Pseudonocardia sp. HH130630-07: one gene and its partner. The protein of the gene in region 1 interacts with the protein of each later gene in a pairwise test. Links are inferred from orthologs where the notes say so. Each region holds a gene or a part of one and is shown on either strand. Other genes may lie near its edges. The genes, in order: ligA and leuS.

Region 1 (6,661 bases):
CTGCAGCACCGCCGAGGACACCGAGATGCCGCGGGCGCGCTCCATCTCCATCCAGTCCGAGGTCACGCCCTTGCGGCCGGACTTGCCGTGCACGGCGCCCGCCGAGTCGATGACCTCGGCGTGCAGCGCGAGCGCCTCGGTGAGCGTCGACTTGCCGGCGTCGGGGTGGGAGATGACGGCGAAGGTGCGCCGGCGCGCGGTCTCGCCGATGACGTGGGCGTCCTGCGGGTCGGTCACCGCACCAGGATAGGCGTCCGGTCCCGGGCCGCCGACGCCCGGCGAGCCCGTCCCCGCGCGGCGCGCGCGGCCGGGCGGTGCGAGCGTGGCGGCCCGTACGCCCAGCCCGAGCCCGGGGAGACACCGTGACCGTCACCGCACTGGACCCGACCACCGCACTCGTCGTCGTCGACCTGCAGCGGGGGGTGCTCGCCGCGGACACCGTGCCGCACCGCACCGCCGACGTCCTGGACCGCTCGGTCGCCCTCGCCAGTGCCTTCCGCGCCCGCGACCTGCCGGTGGTGCTGGTGCGGGTCACGTACGCCGCGGACGGGGCGGACGCGGCACCCGGGCGCACCGAGGCGGGCGGCGGGACGCGACCGCGTCCCGCCGGGTGGGACGAGATGGCCCCGGAGCTGGCGGACCTGCCGGGCACGGTCACCGTCACCAAGCGGAACTGGGGCGCGTTCCACGGCACCGACCTGGACCTGCAGCTGCGCCGGCGGGGCGTGACCCAGGTCGTGCTCACCGGGGTGGCGACGAGCTTCGGGGTGGAGTCCACGGCGCGGGCCGCGCACGAGCACGGCTACCACGTCACGCTCGCCGTGGACGCGATGTCCGACCTCGACCCCGACGCGCACACGAACGCGGTGACCCGGATCTTCCCGCGGCTGGGGGAGACCGGGAGCACCGCGGAGATCCTCGGCCTGCTCGCCACCGGCTCCGGGCTCAGCCCGACGACGGAGCCCGGCTGAGGTCGACCACGCAGAAGACGTTGCCGTCCGGGTCGGCGAGGACGACGAAGTCCGGCTCGGCCGGGTAGTCGTCCCAGGCGGGCGGCGTCGCACCCAGCCCGACCAGCCGCCGGACCTCGGACTCCTGCTCGGCGGTGTCGTCGACCAGCAGGTCGAGGTGCAGCCGCGGCCGGGGTTCGGGCGGGGAGACGCTGTGCATGAGCCCCAGCACCCGCGCCCCGCCGGTGCCGGTGAGGGTCCGCCAGGTCGCGCTCGACCACTCCGCGGACACCGAGAGCCCGAGTGCCGCCGTCCAGAACGCCGCGGCGCGGTCGAGGTCGGTGACGCCGATGACGGGGAACCCGAGTCGCAGCACCGGTCCAGGGTGGCGCACCGGGCCGCGACGTGCGACGGCCCGGTCGGACCGGAGTGTTCCGGTCCGACCGGGCCGTCCGTCCCGAACTGACGCGCCGCTCCCACCACGAAGCGACACCGCAGACATTAGGTAAGGCGCACCTAACTGTCAAGGGTGCGATCGAGGAGGGCCCGCATGTCGGGGAGATCGAAGTGCTCGACGGTCTGCCGGGCCGACGGCGTCCCGTGGTCCGGGTCGGCGCCGGCGCGCAGCAGGGCCGTCACCGCCACCGCCGACCGGGCGAACAGGGCGGCGGCGATCGCCGTCTGGCCGCGGTCGTTGGTGCGGTCCGGATCGGCGCCGCGGTCGAGCAGGTCGGCGACGATGCCGGGGTGCCCGTGGTAGGCGGCCAGGATGAGCAGCGTGTCGCCCTTCGGGTCGGTGAGCTCGACCGGGACCCCGGCGTCGAGGAAACCGCCCAGCTCCTCGGCGGCGCCGGAGCGGGCCAGGTCGAACATCCGGTGCGCGAGCTCCACGGCGGCCGGGTCCATGCCGATACCCATGCCGCCACCGTAGGTTCGCACGGTCGGGAGCGCGCGAGGACGCATGACTGTCGGGGGACCCGGCTAACCTCCCCGTCGTGAGTTCCCCGACCGACGAGCAGGCCCGCGAGCGGCACGCGCAGCTGGCCACCGAGGTGGCCGACCACCAGTTCCGGTACTACGTGCTGGACGCGCCGGTCGTCTCCGACGGCCAGTTCGACGAGCTCTGGCACGAGCTGCTCGCGCTGGAGGAGGCGCACCCGGAGCTGGTCACGCCGGACTCGCCCACCCAGAAGGTCGGCGGCACGTTCTCCACCGTCTTCACCGCGCACGACCACCTGGAGCGGATGCTCTCGCTGGACAACGCGTTCTCCCCGGACGACCTGCGCACCTGGCAGGAGCGGGTGACCAGGGAGGTGGGGGAGAACCTGCACTACCTGTGCGAGCTCAAGATCGACGGGCTGGCGGTCAACCTGCTCTACGAGGACGGCACCCTCACCCGCGCGCTGACCAGGGGCGACGGGCGCACCGGCGAGGACATCACGCTGAACATGCGCACCCTCGGCGAGGTCCCGGTCACGCTCACCGGCACCGCGGAGTTCCCGGTGCCGCGGCTGGTCGAGGTCCGCGGCGAGGTCTACTTCCGGCTGGCGGACTTCGACCGGCTCAACGCGTCGCTGGTCGAGGCCGGCAAGGAGCCGTTCGCGAACCCGCGCAACACCGCGGCCGGGTCGCTGCGCCAGAAGGACCCGCGGGTCACCGCGTCGCGGAACCTCCGGCTGATCTGCCACGGCATCGGGAAGCGGGAGGGCTTCACCCCGGTCACCCAGTCCCAGGCCTACGACGCGCTGGTCGCGTGGGGCCTGCCGATCTCGCCGCGCACGAAGGTGCTGCGGGGGATCGACCGGGTGATCGAGTACGTCGAGCACTGGGGGGAGCACCGCCACGACGTCGAGCACGAGATCGACGGCGTCGTGGTCAAGGTCGACGAGGTCGGCCTGCAGCGCAGGCTCGGCGCCACGTCCCGGTTCCCGCGCTGGGCGATCGCCTACAAGTATCCCCCGGAGCAGGCGGCCACGAGGCTGCTCGACATCCGGGTCAACGTCGGGCGCACCGGCCGGGTGACCCCGTACGCCGTCATGGAGCCGGTCAAGGTCGCCGGCTCCACCGTGGAGATGGCGACCCTGCACAACGCCGACGAGGTCCGCCGCAAGGGCGTGCTCATCGGTGACCGGGTGGTGATCCGCAAGGCGGGTGACGTGATCCCGGAGGTGCTGGGCCCGGTGGCCGACGTCCGGGACGGCAGCGAGCGCGAGTTCGTGATGCCCACGCACTGCCCGGAGTGCGGCACCGCGCTGGCCCGGCAGAAGGCGGGCGACGTCGACCGGCGCTGCCCGAACGCCCGCTCCTGCCCGGCGCAGCTGCGCGAGCGGCTGTTCCACGTGGCGGGCCGCGGTTCCTTCGACATCGAGGGTCTCGGCTACGAGGCCGCGGTGGCGTTGCTGACCTCGGGCGTGCTGACCGACGAGGGCGACGTCTTCGCCCTGACCGCCGACGACCTGCTGCGGACCGAGCTGTTCCGCAACCAGAAGGGCGAGCTGACGGTCAACGGCGGCAAGCTCCTCATCCACCTGGACGCGGCGAAGGACCGGCCGCTGTGGCGGGTGCTGGTCGGGTTGTCGATCCGGCACGTGGGCCCGACCGCGGCACAGGCGCTGGCGCGGGAGTTCGGGTCGATGGAGGCCCTCGAACTCGCCGCGGCCGCGGCGAAGGAGGGCACCGAGGCGGCCGGCGTGGAGATCGTCTCCGACGGCTCCGCGGGCGACGAGCCCGTGGCGGCCGGCGTGACGGACGCATCCCCGGCGGCCGCCGGCACCGCCGCGACGGAGACCGCGGCCGGCGGCACCGCCGTGGACGGGGCGAGCGGCGGCACAGCCGTGGACGCGGCGACCGGCGACACCGCCGTCGACGGGGGCGCGGGCGACACCTCGGCCGCGGAGGCGAGCGGTGACGCCGAGGCCGCCGTCGCCGAGGCCGAGAAGCAGGAGCGAGCCGCGGTGCGTGCCCGGGCGAAGGCCGTCGCCGAGGCACTCGCCCCGATCGCCGGGGTGGACGGTGTCGGCCCCACCATCGCGGCGGCGGTCCGGGACTGGTTCTCGGTGGACTGGCACCGTGAGGTCGTGGACCGCTGGCGCGCGTCCGGCGTCCGGATGGCCGACGAGCAGGACGACTCGGTCCCGCGCTTCCTCGAGGGGCTGTCGATCGTGATCACCGGCTCGATGGAGAACTGGTCCCGGGACGAGGCCAAGGAGGCCATCATGGCCCGCGGCGGGCGGGCCGCCGGCTCGGTGTCGAAGAAGACGGCGTTCCTGGTGGCCGGCGAGGCCCCGGGCTCGAAGTTCGACAAGGCGACCGAGCTGGGCGTCCCGGTGCTCGACGAGGCCGGGTTCGAGATCCTCCTGGGCCGGGGCCCCGAGGCGGCGACGGAGCACGCCGCCGCGGAGTGAGCCTGCCGCCGCCGGGTGCGGCCGAGCGACGCCACCGTCCGGGCCTTCTCGCACGGGCCCGGCGGTGCGCCGAGGGTGAGCAGCCACTCACCGGCTGTGCTTCCGCCCGTCGCCTCCCGGCTGCCGGACGGCGACGCGCCCGAACGGTTGGGCGCGTCCGAAGGATGCCGGCCCGTTCCAGCACCTACCCTGCGAGCAGGGGCCGGGTGTCCGGCCGGAGGTCTGGGGAAGGCGGAGTCAGCGGTGTTGCAGGCGGCACTCAACGGGTCACGACCGGCGGATGCGCATCCGGCCCTCCCGGTACTGCCGCGGCACCTGGCGCGTGACGCCCGGGCCGTCGCCCGGCTCGGGATCACCTCGGTGCACGTCCACCCGCGGGACGACTCCGGCGCGGAGACGAACGACCCGGCCGTGGTCGGTGACGTCGTCGCGCTGATCCGCCAGGAGGCACCGGGCATCGAGATCGGCGTGCCGATGGGCCGCTGGATCCAGCCCGACCCGAACGACCGGGTCGAGACGGTGCTCACCTGGGGCCGGCTCGGGGCCGGCAAGCCCGACGTGTGCGGCGTCAACGTCCACGAGCTCGGCTGGACCGACGTCTGCCGGGCCGCGGCCTCGGTCGGGATCGCCGTCGAGCTCGGCGTCTGGACCAGCGGCGACGCCGTGACCCTGCGGCAGAACGGGCTGCCGCCGGGGACCCGGCGGGTGATCGCGGAGTCGACCGTCATCGACCCGGAGACGGCCGTGGCGGAGGGCATCCGGATCCTGCGCGCGCTCGGCCAGCCCCCGGTCCCGGTGCTGCTGCACGGCGAGGAGGAGGGCGCCTGGCCGATCCTGGAGTACGCGACCCGGGTCAACATCGACACCCGGATCGGCTTCGAGGACGTGCTGGTCCGCCCGGACGGCTGGCTGGCCACCGGCAACGACGACCTGGTCCGGACCGCCCTGTCGATCCGGGTCTGAGTCCCCGCCGGGCCCACGGCGTACCTGCCTGCGGCCCGGTCGCACCCCGGGGTGCGAGTGGCACCTCGATCCGGCGTGCCGCTGCCCACCCGCGGGACTCGGCGCCGGGCAGGGACGCCGCGGTCGGGCAGGGGCGCGGCAGTCGGGCAGGGGCGCGGCAGTAGGCGGCGAGCGGATGGTCCGAGGGAGTCGTGGTGGGTGGAACGGGTGGCGGAGCGCGGCTCGTCGTCTTCGCGGGGCTCCCCGGCGTCGGCAAGACGAGTCTCGCCCGAGCGACGGCGACCGGCCTGGACGCCACCTACCTGCGGATCGACACGATCGAGACGGCGATCCAGGCGACGCTGACGCCGGTGCGCGGCAACCCCGTCGGGTACGTCGTCGCCGCCCGGGTGGCCGCCGACCAGTTGCGGGCGGGCCGCCCGGTGGTCGCCGACGCGGTCAACGGGGTCGCCGAGGCGCGCCGGCTGTGGGTGGACCTGGCCGCCGGGTGCGCGGCGCCGGTCCGGTTCGTCGAGGTCGTCTGCAGCGATCCCGCCGAGCACCGCAGGCGGGTGGAGGCCCGGGTCCCGGACCTGCCGGGCCAGTCCGTGCCGACCTGGACCGACGTGCAGGACCGGGAGTGGCAGCCGTTCACCGGCGACCGTCTCGTCGTGGACAACACCGGCGATCCGGCAGACGCCGTCGCCCGGGTCCTGACCTGGCTGTCCTCCTAGTCGCACCCCGCTCCGCGGTGGCGCGCCCCACGCGCGGGCCGCGGCACGCCGGGCCCGGGTGCGATCGGTCGCCGGAGGTGCGCCGGGGCGGACCGAGGGCCGGGGACGGTGGGTCAGGCCTTCAGGACGGTCGCCACGATGCCGGCCAGGTGGGCCAGCCGAGCCAGCTCGGAGGGGCGGAAGACCGGGCCGCCCGGGCGTCCCACCACGAGGGTCTTCGGCGGCACCCCGGTGCCGAACGGGGCCGCGGCCAGCTCGGTGTCCATGGCCCGCCACGGCTCGGGGACCCAGTGACCGTCGTCCAGCGCGATCGCCCGGTCCAGGGGCAGCCAGGGCAGGTCGCCGCTGCGGGTCTCCGGCGAGGCCGAGCTCTCCGCGATCCGGTAGGACCGCCCGTCCTCGCTGACCGCCACCAGCGCCCAGCCGGCGCGGAACAAGCGGGGAACCTCGGCGGCGAGCAGGTCGAGCCCGTGCGCCGGGTCCCCGGCGATCTCGTCGAGCAGCTCCAGCTCGCGGTGCGTGTCGAGCTTGCCGGTGTGCGGGCGGACCGACTCCACGGTCACGCCGGGCACCGACTCCGCGGCGGTGATGAGGACGTCCGGTGGCCGGTGCGTCGACATCTCGACGGCGA
Region 2 (6,925 bases), 1.5 Mb from region 1 along the record:
CGCGGGCACGACGTCATTGCTGGTCAACGTCGCGCCGGTGGTCGTCGCGGTACTGGCCGGGTTGCTGCTCGGCGAGGGCTTCCCCCGACGGCTGCTGGCCGGGATGGCGGTCGCGTTCGGCGGCGTCGTCCTCATCGCCGTCACCTCGTCGGCGGGCGGGACCGAGACCTCGGGGATCGTGCTGGGGCTGCTCGCCGCGCTCACCTACGCCGGGGCCGCCGTCGCCCAGAAGCGGCTGCTCGCCCGGATCGACGCGCTGACCCTCACCTGGCTGGGCGCGCTCGCCGGGACCGTCGGCCTCCTCCCGTTCTTCCCGGCCCTGCTCGGCGAGCTGGCCGTCGCCCCGGCCGCCGCGGTCGCCGGGACCGTCTACCTCGGCGTCTTCCCGACCGCGATCGCGTTCCTGACCTGGGGATACGCCCTGTCCCGGACGACCGCCGGGCGGCTCGCCGCGGCCACCTACGCGGTGCCGCCGATCGTCGTCGGACTCTCCTGGGTGCTGCTGGGCGAGGTCCCGGCGCTGCTCGCGCTGGCCGGCGGTGCGCTGTGCCTGGCCGGCGTCGCCGTCGCGACCCGGAACCGGCCGCGGGCGGCCGCACCGGTCCCGGCGGACACCGGATCGGTCGAACGACGGATCCCCACCCCCTGAACCGCCGATAGACTCGCCGCATGGGGGAGCAGCAGGCCGACGGGACCGACGGCGCAGCTCTGGTCCGGGTGTCCGACGCCGAGCGCGCCGAGACCGCCGAGCGGCTGAAGCTGGCGCACGACGAGGGCAGGCTCTCCCTCACCGAGTACGACGAGCGGCTGCAGCAGGCCTACGCCGCGACCGTCCGCGCCGACCTGGACCGGGTCGTCGCGGACCTCCCGGTCGTCGCCCGGACCGACCTGCCCGCGGTGCGCGCCGAGCGGGCCGAGACCGAGAAGGCTCAGGAGACGCGGGCCTACCTCGCGGAGTGGCGGTCCTGGGGCGGCGTCGCCGTGCTGCTCACCGGGATCTGGGGGATCCAGGCCCTGAGCTCCGACGGCCTCCCGTTCTACTGGCCGATCTGGCCGCTCGGCATCTGGGGCGTCATCCTGCTGGCCGGCCTGTTCTGGAGCGGCGACGACGACGGTGACAAGGGCTGACCGGGCACTAGGCTCGGGCCATGCTCGATCCCGGTCGCGTCGATCTGGCCGCACTGGCCGAGGCGCTCGACGACCGGACGCCGGGCACCGGCCGGTTCCTCGACCCGGCGACGGGTGAGGTGGTCGTCCACGCCCCCGGCGACGGGCCGGTGGCCGCGGGCCTGGTGGAGATCGAGTCGGTCACCAGCCGGGAGTCCTACCGGGACATGTCCGAGTTCACCTCCGCCGTCCAGCACCGGAGGGCGGCGGCCCTGCTCGACCAGGCGATCGAGGGCCGCGGCGCGTTCCGCAGGTTCAAGAACACGTTGTTCGAGTTCCCCGAGGTCCGCGACCAGTGGTACCGCTTCCGCGACGCCCGCTCCCGGCGCCGGGCGATCGACTGGCTGCTCGACGCGGGCCTGGTCTCGGCCGCGGACGCGGAACGGCTCCGCGCCCGCCATCCCGATCCCGACCCGTCCAACGACGACGTGCCGGCCGCCGTCGCCGACGACCTCGTGGCGCTCTACGGCCCGCGGCTGCGGCAGGTGCTGCTGTTCGGGTCCTGGGCCAGCGGCGGGGGATCGGTCGAGTCCGCGGTGGACCTGCTCGTCGTCCTCGACGACGCCGCCACCGCGGTCCTGCCGTGGGAGGAGCTGCGCACGATGGACGACGTGCTCTGGCAGCACACCGAGCGCAGCGGGCTGACGATCAGCGTCCTGCCGGTGGGGCAGCGGGAGCTCGTCTCCTCCGGCGATCCCACGGTGCTCCGGGCCCGCGCCGAGGCGGTGCGGGTGCGATGAGACCACCGCCCCGGTCCGGGATCGCCCGGGCCCGCGCCGAGCTGGCCGGGGCCCGGGTGCTCGCCGAGCACGGGTTCGCCGACGCCGCGGTGTCCCGCGCGTTCCACGCCGCCTTCCGCGCCGCCGAGGCCGCGCTGCTGGTGCTCGGGGAGACCCGGGCCGGGCACTCCGACGTCGTCAGCGCGTTCGTCCGGCGGGCGGTCCGGGAGCGGTCGCTGGATCCGCTGGCGGGACGGCTGCTCCGCTCGTTGTTCAACCGTCGCGCCCTCGCCGACCACTCCGACGCCCCGGCCCCGGACCGCGAGGCACTCGCCGCGCTCGACGACGCCGGCCGGGTGGTCGACGCCGTCGAGAACTGGCTGGCGGAGCCGGCACTGAGCGAACCACCGGACCCGACCGGCCGGGCGACCCGCCGGCCCGCCCGGCCGCCCCGCCGGCACCAGCGGGGCTGACCGGGATCAGCGCACGATGTTGACCAGGCGCCCCGGGACCACGATGACCTTCTTCGGCTCCGCGCCCGCCAGTGCCGCGACGACCTTCTCGTCGGCCAGCGCGACCGCTCGGATCTCGTCCTGCCCGGCGTCGGCCGCGACGGTCACCCGGGACCGGACCTTGCCGTTGACCTGGATCGGGTACTCGACGCTCTCGTCCACCAGGTACCGCTCGTCGGCCTGCGGGAACGGGGTGTGCGCCAGCGAGCCGTCGTGACCCAGCTTCTGCCACAGCTCCTCGGCGATGTGCGGGGCCAGCGGGGCCAGCATCAGCACCAGCGGCTCCGCGACGTCCCGCTCGACCGCGGTGCCGCGCTTGGTCAGCACGTTGTTCAGCTCGATCAGCTTCGCCGCGGCCGTGTTGTAGTGCAGCGCGGGCAGGTCCTCGCGGACACCCGCGATGGTCCGGTGCAGCGCCCGCAGCACGTCCTCGGACGGCTCGGTCCCGACGACGGTGCTCGCACCGGTGCCCTCGTCGACCAGGTTGCGCCACACCCGCTGCAGGAACCGCTGCGGCCCGACGACGTCGCGGGTCGACCAGGGCCGGCTCGCCTCCATCGGCCCGGTGTACATCTCGTACAGCCGGAACGTGTCCGCGCCGTAGCGGTCGCACATCTCGTCCGGCGTCACGACGTTCTTCAGCGACTTGCCCATCTTCCCGTACTCACGGGTGACGGGCTCCCCGTTCCACGTGAAACGGGGGGTGCCGTCCGGACCGGCGTCCTCGACGACCTCTTCGGCGGGCACGTACATGCCCCGGGAGTCGGTGTAGGCCCAGGCCTGGATGTAGCCCTGGTTGAACAGCTTGCGGAACGGCTCCTCGCTGCTCACGTGGCCCAGGTCGAACAGCACCTTGTGCCAGAAGCGCGAGTACAGCAGGTGCAGCACGGCGTGCTCGACACCGCCGACGTACAGGTCGACGCCGCCCGGGTCGTCGGCCGCGCGCTCCGGGTCCTTGCCCAGCCAGTAGCGCTCCGCCTCCGGCGACACGAAGCGCTCGGAGTTCTCCGGGTCCAGGTAGCGCAGGTAGTACCAGCACGAACCGGCCCACTGCGGCATCGTGTTCGTCTCGCGGCGGTAGGCCTTCGGCCCGTCGCCCAGGTCCAGCTCGACGTTCACCCACTCGCTCGCGCGCGACAGCGGCGGCTCCGGCTCGCTGTCGGCGTCGCCGGCGTCGTAGGTCTTCGGCGCGTAGTCGTCGACGTCGGGCAGCTCGACCGGCAACCGGTCCGCGGGCAGCGAGACCGGGCCGTGCTCGTCCCAGACGATCGGGAACGGCTCGCCCCAGTACCGCTGCCGGGAGAACAGCCAGTCCCGCAGCTTGTACTGGACGACGTCCTCGCCGGTGCCCTGGGCGACCAGCCAGTCGATGATCGTCCGCTTGGCGTCGACGACGCCCAGGCCGTTCAGGCTGACGTCGGCGTTGGCCGAGTTGATCGCCGGGCCCTCACCGGTGAACGCCTCGCCCGCCCAGTCCGCGCCCGGGTCGACGGTGCGCACGATCGGCAGCCCGAACGCGGTCGCGAAGTCCCAGTCGCGCTGGTCCTGGGCCGGGACGGCCATGATCGCGCCGGTGCCGTAGCCCATCAGCACGTAGTCGGCCACGAACACCGGGACGGACTCGCCGTTCACCGGGTTCACCGCGTACGCGCCGGTGAAGACGCCGGTCTTGTCCTTGTTCTCCTGGCGGTCCAGCTCGGACTTGCGCCCGGCCTCGGCCCGGTAGGACGACACGGCGTCGGCCGGGGTGGCCGCGCCGCCGGTCCAGCGGGGTTCGACCGCCGACGGCCAGGCCGCCGGGACGATCTTCTCCACCAGCGGGTGCTCCGGTGCCAGCACCATGTACGTGGCACCGAACAGCGTGTCCGGACGGGTGGTGAAGACCTCGATCGCGTCGGACCCGCCCGGCACCGCGAACCGCACCCTGGCGCCGGAGGACCGGCCGATCCAGTTCCGCTGCATCGCCTTGACCGACTCCGGCCAGTCGACCCGGTCCAGGTCGTCGGCCAGCCGGTCGGCGTAGGCGGTGATCCGCATCATCCACTGCTTCAGGTTGCGGCGGAAGACCGGGAAGTTGCCGCGCTCGGAACGCCCGTCGGCGGTGACCTCCTCGTTCGCCAGCACCGTGCCCAGCCCGGGGCACCAGTTGACCGGCGCCTCGGAGATGTAGGCCAGCCGGTGCCCGTCGACCAGCGCCCGGCGCTCACCCTCGGTCAGGTCGCCGTACGGGCGCCCGTCCGGCGTCGCCCGCTCGCCCGACTCGAACTCCGCCCGCAGCTCGGCGATCGGGCGGGCCCGGCCGATCGCGGCGTCGTACCAGGACTCGAAGATCTCCCGGAAGATCCACTGGGTCCAGCGGTAGAACGGGATGTCGGTGGTGGACAGCGAGCGGCGCGGGTCGTGGCCCAGGCCCAGCCGGCGCAGCTGCTCGCGGTAGCGGGCGATGTTCGCCTCGGTCGTCGTCCGCGGGTGCGTCCCGGTCTGCACGGCGTACTGCTCGGCGGGCAGCCCGAACGCGTCGAAGCCCATCGGGTGCAGCACGTTGTGCCCGGTCATCCGCAGGTAGCGGCCCAGGACGTCGGTGCCGATGAAGCCCAGCGGGTGCCCGACGTGCAGGCCCGCCCCGGACGGGTACGGGAACATGTCCATCAGGTAGTACTTCGGCTTCTCCGAGCCCGGTTCCCCGGGGTTCGGCGCCCGGAAGGTCTGCTCCGCCTCCCAGACGTCCTGCCACTTGCGCTCGATCCGCGCGGCCATCTCCGCGTCGTAGCGGTACGCGGGCCGGTCGGCGGAGCGCTCCGCGGGAGCCGTGCTGATCTCGGTGCTCATGTCCGTCTCACCTCGGGGGAACCTGTTGCGTCGGCCCGGTCCGGGCCGGAGAACACGCTGCGACCGCCCGTGCCGCGCGGGCACGAGGGATCCTCGCCGCGCCGATCGGTCCGCCCGGAGCGGAACGTGCTTACGACGCGGCGCCGGGAAGTCGGCGAGCCGTGCACATGTGACCAGGGTAGCCGGGGCGGGCGTCCGGGCTCAGCCGGGTTCTACCCTGGTCACGTGCCCACCACAGTGCGCCTGATCGTCGCCGCCCTGCTCCTGCTGGCCGGGGTGGTGCTCGTCGTGCTCGCCGCCCTCGGCGCGACCGGCCGGTTGCCGCGCAACCGGTTCGTCGGCGTCCGGACGCCGGCCAGCCTCCGCACCGCGGACGCGTTCCTGCTGGCCAACCGGATCGCGGCGGGTCCGCTCGGGGCCGCCGGGGTGATCGGGCTGGCCGGGGGAGCCGCGCTGCTGTTCGCCCCGGAGGGGGCGACGTCGTGGGTCCTCGGCGGGATCTCCGCGGTCGGCCTGGTGGTGCTCGCCGGGATCGGCGGGGCGCTCGGCGGGCGGGTCGCCGAGGCGGCGGTCGCCGCGCAGGCGCCGGCCCCGGTGTGCGGCGGCGTGTGCGGCGGCTGCGACCTGGTCGCCGGGTGCCGGGACGCGATCGAGTCGGGCTCCGCACCCGCCTCCACGGACGCTCCCACCAACTGACCGGGCCCCACCCGCGGCACGGCCTGCGCGCCGAGGTGCACGTCGGCGGGCCCGAGACGTCCACCGGGACCCGCCGAGCCACGTCTCGGCGCGCTGAGCGGCGGGGCTCGGTGGCCGCACCCCGCCGAGCGGCGCTCGCGCACCTGCCCGGCTCCGGACGGGGTGATCGCGACGCCGGTGGCGTCAGTTGTGCGCCGGGTCCAGCGGGAACGTCGCGAGCAGCGCGAGCGGGATGCCCTGGCGGCGCAGCACCCGCTCCCACAGCCGGTCGTGCGCCACCGTCAGCAGGTCGTCCGGCAGCCCCGGGACGACGAACCAGTCACCGCGGGCGATCTCGCCACCGAGCTGGCCGGCGTCCCATCCGGAGTAACCGGCGAAGATGCGCAGCCCCCGCAGCCGCGGTGCGAGCGAGGCCGGGTCCGAGTCGAGATCGACCAGCTGCACCGGCGGCCGGACCGGCATCAGCCCGGCGAGCCCGCGCCCGGTCTCCCCGGTGCGCAGCGTGGCGAGGCAGAGCGCGGTCTGCGCCTCGACCGGGCCGCCGACGAACATCGAACCGGGATCGCTGGTGAGGCCGGCCCAGCGGGGCAGTACCTCCCGCACCGCGGCCGGCCCGGGCCGGTTCAGCACGACGCCGAGGCTGCCGTGCGGCCGGTGCTCGATCATGTAGACGACGGTCCGCGCGAAGTTCGGGTCACCCAGTCCGGGGGCGGCGACGAGCAGACTGCCCGGTGTGACCGGGGGAAGGGCGGCGCCTCTCGTGGCGCGGTGTTCCCGCACGGACCCATGTTCGCACTGTCGGCCCCCGTGGAGTGCCGGCACCCGTACGGATCACGTCACCCGACCGAATGACGGCATCGCCCGCGCACCGCTCGCGGCTACCGGGCGTGACACGGGATCCACAGCGGGTCGACGACGACGCCATACGTCCGTCCTGGACGAACGTATGACCCGCCTCGGACACGCGCGCCCTGACTGCCGAACAGACATCCGTGTAATACA

Evidence for each region.
Region 2: the proteins of ligA (region 1) and leuS interact in binary tests that used the Escherichia coli proteins (3 or more experiments, as listed by UniProt). The link is inferred for Pseudonocardia sp. HH130630-07 from one-to-one orthologs.

The regions. Positions count from the first base shown.
Region 1 is NZ_CP013854.1:867,010-873,670, reverse strand. Bases 1,517-4,634 are described here. They hold ligA (NAD-dependent DNA ligase LigA), read left to right. Parts: upstream 1,517-1,915; coding sequence 1,916-4,354; downstream 4,355-4,634. Other genes in these bases: AFB00_RS04265 (3-keto-5-aminohexanoate cleavage protein), read left to right, coding at 4,598-4,634; AFB00_RS04275 (ankyrin repeat domain-containing protein), read right to left, coding at 1,517-1,868. Outside these bases: AFB00_RS04290 (peptide chain release factor 3), read right to left, coding at 1-237; AFB00_RS04285 (isochorismatase family protein), read left to right, coding at 363-971; AFB00_RS04280 (VOC family protein), read right to left, coding at 946-1,326; more of AFB00_RS04275, read right to left, coding at 1,467-1,516; more of AFB00_RS04265, read left to right, coding at 4,635-5,317; AFB00_RS04260 (AAA family ATPase), read left to right, coding at 5,512-6,030; AFB00_RS04255 (amino acid-binding protein), read right to left, coding at 6,144-6,661. UniProt on the Escherichia coli protein: DNA ligase that catalyzes the formation of phosphodiester linkages between 5'-phosphoryl and 3'-hydroxyl groups in double-stranded DNA using NAD as a coenzyme and as the energy source for the reaction.
Region 2 is NZ_CP013854.1:2,321,920-2,328,844, reverse strand. The notes cover bases 2,166-5,547. They hold leuS (leucine--tRNA ligase), read right to left. Parts: upstream 5,228-5,547; coding sequence 2,366-5,227; downstream 2,166-2,365. Other genes in these bases: AFB00_RS33960 (SdpI family protein), read left to right, coding at 5,453-5,547; AFB00_RS11270 (HEPN domain-containing protein), read left to right, coding at 2,166-2,359. Also shown: AFB00_RS11285 (DMT family transporter), read left to right, coding at 1-649; AFB00_RS11280 (DUF1707 SHOCT-like domain-containing protein), read left to right, coding at 670-1,128; AFB00_RS11275 (UPF0158 family protein), read left to right, coding at 1,149-1,907; more of AFB00_RS11270, read left to right, coding at 1,904-2,165; more of AFB00_RS33960, read left to right, coding at 5,548-5,923; AFB00_RS11255 (YqgE/AlgH family protein), read right to left, coding at 6,107-6,703.